Linked DNA regions of Prosthecobacter dejongeii. The protein of the gene in region 1 interacts with the protein of each later gene in a pairwise test. Links are inferred from orthologs where the notes say so. Each region holds a gene or a part of one and is shown on either strand. Other genes may lie near its edges.

What was found.
Region 2: the proteins of menB (region 1) and rfaD interact in binary tests that used the Escherichia coli proteins (3 or more experiments, as listed by UniProt). The link is inferred for Prosthecobacter dejongeii from one-to-one orthologs.

Annotation. Positions count from the first base shown.
Region 1 is NZ_JACHIF010000004.1:109,010-112,315, forward strand. The notes cover bases 1-2,984. They hold menB (1,4-dihydroxy-2-naphthoyl-CoA synthase), read right to left. Parts: upstream 1,907-2,984; coding sequence 1,094-1,906; downstream 1-1,093. Other genes in these bases: HNQ64_RS11005 (UxaA family hydrolase), read right to left, coding at 1-42; HNQ64_RS11010 (rhomboid family intramembrane serine protease), read left to right, coding at 138-1,082; HNQ64_RS11020 (PfkB family carbohydrate kinase), read right to left, coding at 2,013-2,984. Outside these bases: more of HNQ64_RS11020, read right to left, coding at 2,985-3,050; HNQ64_RS11025 (OmpA family protein), read left to right, coding at 3,070-3,306. UniProt on the Escherichia coli protein: Converts o-succinylbenzoyl-CoA (OSB-CoA) to 1,4-dihydroxy-2-naphthoyl-CoA (DHNA-CoA).
Region 2 is NZ_JACHIF010000006.1:313,758-316,915, forward strand. Bases 35-2,870 are described here. They hold rfaD (ADP-glyceromanno-heptose 6-epimerase), read right to left. Parts: upstream 2,037-2,870; coding sequence 1,032-2,036; downstream 35-1,031. Other genes in these bases: HNQ64_RS15485 (glutamate--tRNA ligase), read left to right, coding at 35-142; HNQ64_RS15490 (hypothetical protein), read left to right, coding at 256-1,014; HNQ64_RS15500 (hypothetical protein), read right to left, coding at 2,105-2,620; HNQ64_RS15505 (NUDIX domain-containing protein), read right to left, coding at 2,812-2,870. In the rest of the region: more of HNQ64_RS15485, read left to right, coding at 1-34; more of HNQ64_RS15505, read right to left, coding at 2,871-3,158. UniProt on the Escherichia coli protein: Catalyzes the interconversion between ADP-D-glycero-beta-D-manno-heptose and ADP-L-glycero-beta-D-manno-heptose via an epimerization at carbon 6 of the heptose.

The DNA.
Region 1 (3,306 bases):
GGCGACGATGAGATCATCAGCGGGATGGACGCGGAGCAGCATTTGCGGTAAAATGAATGGTTGTCAGGTCTGAGTTTGAATCACGTCTCTTCACTGATCCAGGATTTTACTCCAAACTGATCATACTTCTTCCGTCCATGTCACTTGATGAACGCGATTACATGCGCCGCAGACCTCCGCATTTCGGCGAATGGCTGAAGGGCTGGACGGCGTTCCATGTGATCTTCGCTGTCAATGTGGCCGTATTCTTTCTCCAGTGGGGTTTGCATGAGGCCTGGGTTCGAGATGTTTTAACGGGGGAGTTGATCCGGCCCTGGGGCGGCATCAGTGTAGAGGCGTTAACTTTGGGGCGCTTTTGGACCCCGCTCACCTTCATGTTCGTTCACGATGGTTGGTGGTCGTTTTTGGGGACCATGCTGCTTTTCTGGACTGCAGGACGGCGTGTACAAGTCTTGTTTGGCAGTCGAAGTTTGGTGATCATTTACCTTTTGGCTGGAGTCGTAGGGGCCGCTGTCCAAATGGCTATTTTCGCTTATCTTTTGAAGTCCACTTCTGTTATTTTGATGGGGGCCACAGCTTCGTCTCTCGGGGTTTTATTGGCCTATGCAGTGGCCATGCCGGAAGAGGAGGTGCCAGTGTTTTCGGTGAGTTTATGGACTTTTTTGCGGTTCGTCTTGGGAGGTTATGCCCTTGTCGGGGGGCTTTCACTCTTTGGGGTGCTACCTAGCTGGGTGCCACGAGGGGCAGGGGACTGCTTTGCGCATCTAGGAGGGGGCTTGGCGGGCTGGTATTTTGCACGTTCTCTTGGATACGGGGGTGTACCTGCTCATCTGCTGCATAGTTCGGGTTCCAGTTTAAGAAGGCAGCCACAGATGGTGAGCGCGAGGCGGCCCAGACTTCCGGTGGTGGATGTGGACCTGGAGGCCGTCCGAAAGGAAAATCCACGCAATGATCCCCTGCTTAATCTTATGAAGGACGAGATTGACCCCATCTTAGACAAGATCAACGATCACGGCATGGGAAGCCTAACCAACGATGAACGACGGACTCTGGAGAGGGCCAGTCGTCGCTTTGTGAAATAGGTGAGGGAACGTTAAGGAAGACGCGGAAATTTGTCGAAGTCAGGCTTCCGCTTTTCCACGAAAGCGTTTTTACCTTCTTTTGCTTCCTCGCTCATGTAATACAGCAGCGTTGCATTGCCGGCGAGATCGAGAAGGCCCATTTGGCCATCGCAGTCGGCATTGAGAGAAGCTTTAAGGCAGCGTAGCGCGAGTGGACTGTGACCCAGCATTTCACGGCACCATTTCAGGGTCTCTTCTTCCAGTTGAGCCAGCGGCACCACCGTATTGACGAGGCCCATGTCCAGCGCCTGCTGGGCATCATATTGGCGACAGAGATACCAGATCTCACGAGCCTTCTTTTGACCGACGATCCGTGCTAGGTAACTGGAGCCAAGCCCGCCATCGAACGAGCCCACCTTAGGTCCTGTTTGACCGAAGCGGGCATTGTCTGCGGCGATGGTGAGATCACAGACGACATGCAGGACGTGGCCACCGCCGATGGCATATCCTGCCACCATAGCGACGACAGGTTTTGGCAGCGTGCGGATCTTGCGTTGGACATCAAGAATATTCAGGCGAGGTACGCCATCGTCACCGATGTAGCCTGCATCTCCACGGACTTTTTGATCTCCACCTGAGCAGAAAGCCAGTGGCCCTTCACCACAGAGGATGATCACCCCAACTTCCCGATCTTCATGAAGGATGTCCAGCGCGATGAGCATCTCCTTCACCGTCTGCGGGCGGAAGGCATTGCGTACTTCGGGCCGATTGATGGTGAGTTTGCCGATGCCGTCAGCGGTTTTCTCAAGCTTGATGTCCTGAAAGGTCTGGATGGTCTGCCACATAGAGAGGGAAGTTTACGGTAGTTAGCACGGTGGATGGTTGCAGTGGATGGCAATGGTTAACACAAACCAAACGACTGCCACCCACCGCTAGCAACGGCAGACTTGGTTAAGCCACAAAGTCTGTGTAGCTCTTGAGCTGTTTCAAACGTGCAGCCACATCAGCCTGGGTCACCGTCTGCAACTTGTGTGTGCTGAAGGCTTCACAGGTGTAGCTGGCGGTAACGCTCCCGTGGACGACGGCGGTCTTGAGATCTTCAAAAGTCGGCTTGGTTTTGCCGTTGGCGGAGAGCCAACCCGCAAGTCCGCCGAGGAAGGAATCACCGGCACCTGTGGGGTCAAAAACGGAGTCGAGGGGGTAGGCCGAGCAAGCAAAGAAATCTTCCGTGTTTTCGCCAAACAAGAAGCTGCCGTGTTCACCGCGCTTGACGATGACAAAACGCGGGCCCTTGGCCTGGAGGCGGCGGCCTGCTTCAACCAGGTTGGTTGTGCCGGCGAATTCTTTGGCTTCGCCGTCATTGATGACGAGGAGGTCGATTTTTTTGAGGACGTCATGCAGGCGCTCATTGGCGATGCTGATCCAGAGATCCATCGTATCTGCCGTGATAAAATCGGCTCCAGTGCACTGTTCCAGGGTCTGCATCTGATTGTCTGGGCTCATGTTCGCCAAAACGGCGATCTTGGCAGCGGCACCTGCGGTGGAGAGCTTGGGAGTCCAATGCTCCAGGACGTTGATCGCCACATTGTGGGTGGTGCGGCTGTTCATGTCATCATGATACTCGCCACTCCAAGTGAAGGAGGCACCTGTGCTGCGCTCCAGGCCATCCAGGGTGATGCCTTTGCTGCTCAGAAGGTCAAGATGGCCCTGCGGGAAATCATGACCGATGATGCCGACAAGGTGAACCTCGGGGGTGAAAATGCTGGCTGCCAGAGCTGCGTAGGAGGCAGAGCCGCCGAGCAGGTTCTCCTGGGCATCTTGAGGGGTCTTGACATTGTCCAGGGCGACGGTTCCAGCGATAATGACTGACATGAGATAAGTAGGCGTTTGGGAATAGTTCTTGCAGCGTTGCGCCAGACCTCCGTAGGTTGTCGGGTGCAAAAGGCGGCGGAGTATCCGTTGGGCCTCTGCCGTGTCAATATCGTTCATCCCTGGTCCGCCTGCCTCCATGCGTTTCTCTGTCTTATTGATCACGCTGGCATTACTGCCGCTGGCGATGATCCTGCATGGCTGGATTTTTACCGAAAGGCAACTTCCTCACCTGCGGACGCACGCCATGGCCGCGATGCAGGAAAACGGCATCCGCGCGGCTGTAGCTGACTTGCGATATTTGGACCTGAGAGTGGCTGGAAATGCCGCGGATCTGGCCTCTCTCGAAAAAGCCAGGGCTGCTTTGGCTTCGCTA
Region 2 (3,158 bases), on another replicon or contig:
GGGTGTCAAACCTGGGGCGCTGATGCCCTTGCTGCGTTTTGCCCTCAGTGGCCAGTCCCGTGGACCAGGAGTTAGCACCATTGCGCACCTCATCGGTCAGGCGAGTACCTTAGGGCGCATCGAGCGCACGCTGGGCCTCTAAAAGAAGATCAAGACAAAGCCTCGCAAGCAATCGTTTGATCTGACCGCAACTCTCGAGAAGTCCAAAGGTTTATCCCTTTGGCCTCCTCCGAGGTTGCGCACCCCTTTGATCCGATGAAACTTAACGCGATGACACGATTTCTGGCAGTCTCTGGCCTCTTGCTAGCCCTGGCAACGGTCGCCCGCGCTGAACCTCCACCACCACCCAAAGGAGAGCGCGGGGACAAGCCCTCTCCACACTACGGCCCGCCTAAGGAAAGGGGGGAGCGGGGAGATCGTGACCGCGGCGATTGGCGTGGAGGGATGTCTGGTTTTGGTGGGCGACCTCCCATGCGGCATGATGGCTTTGACAAGCTTCCCGACGACGAAAAAAAGCGCGTCCGCGAGGCTCTGGATAAAGTATGGAGTCGCCCCGAAGTCATCGAAGCGAAAGACAAAGCTATGCGTGCCAATGAAGAGATGAGGGATACCATCCGCGAATCTCTCAAAAAGATAGATCCTGAAGCAGCGGCGATTTTGGCCAAGATCGAACCCAAAGATCACTTTGACCCTCGGGAATTACCCAAGCTCCCCGCCACAGATTCGACCGATTTTCCTCGGATCATGGTGCAGCGCCTTGGCATGGAGTTGATGAGTTTTTCCCGCCCTGAGCGCCGTGAAGAAACTCGCAAACTGCATGAGCGCGTGGTCGCTTACCCTAAGGTGCGTGAGGCCATCACCCGGGTGGAAGGCACGACTGGTGAAGAGCGCGTGCAGGCCGTGCAGAGCCTACGCGAAAGCTATCGCGAGGCTGTGGGCAAAGAATTCCAGGCTGCTAGAGAACGCCGGGCTAAAGAAGGCGAGGCGGGAAGCCCGCCGCCGCCTAAACCCTAGGCCTCTACGGCTGCTTTTCAGGCTTCATCGCCGAGGCGTTTGTCTCCGACGAGGTAACCCTGGACGTAATCTCGCACCGCTTCATTGAGGGTGTATAAATCCTGGGTGAAGCCGGAGGCGCGCAGTTTGGTGATGTCTGCGCAGGTATAATACTGGTACTTGGACTGGAGATGCTCAGGCATATCCACAAACTCTATGTTAGGCTGCTGCCCCAAGGCGGCAAAGATGCCCTGAGCTAGCTGCACCCAGGTGTGTGCCTGGCCAGAGCCCAGGTTAAAGAGGCCATTGGCCTGGGTCTGCTCTGCCAGGTGCAGAGTCATCTGGATGGCATCTTTGACGTAAAGAAAGTCGCGCATCTGCTCGCCATCCTTGTAGTCAGGGCGGTGAGATTTAAAGAGCTGCACCTTCCCGGTGTTCAGGATCTGACCATACGCCTTATGCACCACGCTACGCATGTCTGCCTTATGGTCTTCATTGGGGCCATAGACATTGAAATACTTCATGCCCACCACCTGGCTGAGCATGCCAGTGCGCTGGGCATGGATGTCAAAGAGGTGCTTGGAATAACCATACATGTTCAGCGGCCGCAGGCGGTGCAGATCCTGCAGTTGATCATCCATGCCGTGGGCGCCATCGCCATAAGTTGCGGCGGAAGAGGCATAGACAAAACGGGTGCCTTTGGCCAGAGACCACTCACACAGGATCTTGGTCAGCTCATAATTATTGCGCATGAGGTAGTCGGCATCCTTCTCCGTGGTGGCTGAGCAGGCCCCGAGATGCAGGATGACATCAAATTGCCCCAGGCTGTCAGGAGAGGTGCGGATGTGCTTTTCCAAATCTCCACCATCCACATAATCATGGAAGCGCAGAGGGACGAGATTCTTCCACTTTTCATCCGTGCAGAGACGGTCTGAGACGATGATGTTTTCGCAACCACGGCGATTCAGTTCCCAGACGAGGGCGCTGCCGATGAATCCGGCGCCACCGGTGACGAGAATGCGGCTTTCAGGGGTGATGGGCATCCGTAGGCGATAGCGAGGGGCGATGGATTTCGCAACCTCCACTTCTGAATGAACCTGCAGAAGCGCCGTTACAGCGATTCCCGCCAGACCGCCGGGTGCAGAAAGGTAGCTGCCGCAGCCTTACCAGCTTCACTGCCTGCGACGGTATCCATCGTCATGCCATCCCGATAGAGCAGGGCAGGATAGAGGAAAACTTCATCGGCAATCTGGAGGCGGGGAATCAGGGCCGCTCCATGGTGCTCCACCTCCCAGTTGAGCAGGAGAGGTTCTTCGTCCGTAAAGCTATCCATCGGGCGCTCGATCCAGCCGACTAAACCACTGTCATTCACGAGATCCCAAATTTCCCCAGTTTCCAGATCCACCCGCACCGCGAAGCCATGCATGGGATGTCCTTCAGCACTAACTTCAGATGTCTTTGCCACCAGGGCGATCACAATCTGGCGGCAGGCATTTTGTGAAGGGACGATGTCCACCTGAAAGCCAAAACGCAGGGGGTGATCTGGCACCAAAATCTCTCCAAAGCTGAGAAGATCAAAGTTGGCGAAGGCCATTTCCGAACTGACGAGGGGAGCGGGAGTTTGCATGGCGAATTTCAATAACTTGTCAGCATTTTGTCATGATTTATCTAAAATATCAACTGGTTATGGTAAACTTTAAAAACATTATAATATTAACATATCTGAAATAATGTTCCTTCATAAGCGCGTTGCTGCGCGGGGCGTTTATTGCCCAGCAGTCTGCAAGCGACTCAAAATCAAGTCTTTAGGTGCAAGACTCAGGCCAAGTCAGTGAGCCATCTCACCACGGGCACATCTGCCGGGGCCAAGTCGGGGCGCAGAAGATTTTTTTGAAAATCCCAAATGAGCTCGGTGTGCTCATGAGCCTGGGGCTCTGGGCTTTCAGAGGTCAATTCACACAAGAAGGGAAAAAGGCGAATGCACCCCCACGGATACTCATGCAAAAAGGCAGGGCCTGCCTGAAGGATGCGGACCTCACAGCCCAGTTCCTCCATGAGCTCCCGGTGCAGGGCTAGCGCAGGAGTTTCGCCTGGATCGACTTTCCCCCCTGGGAATTCCCACAGACCTGCCAGCCGTTTGCCTGGTGGGCGCTGGGCAAGGAGGA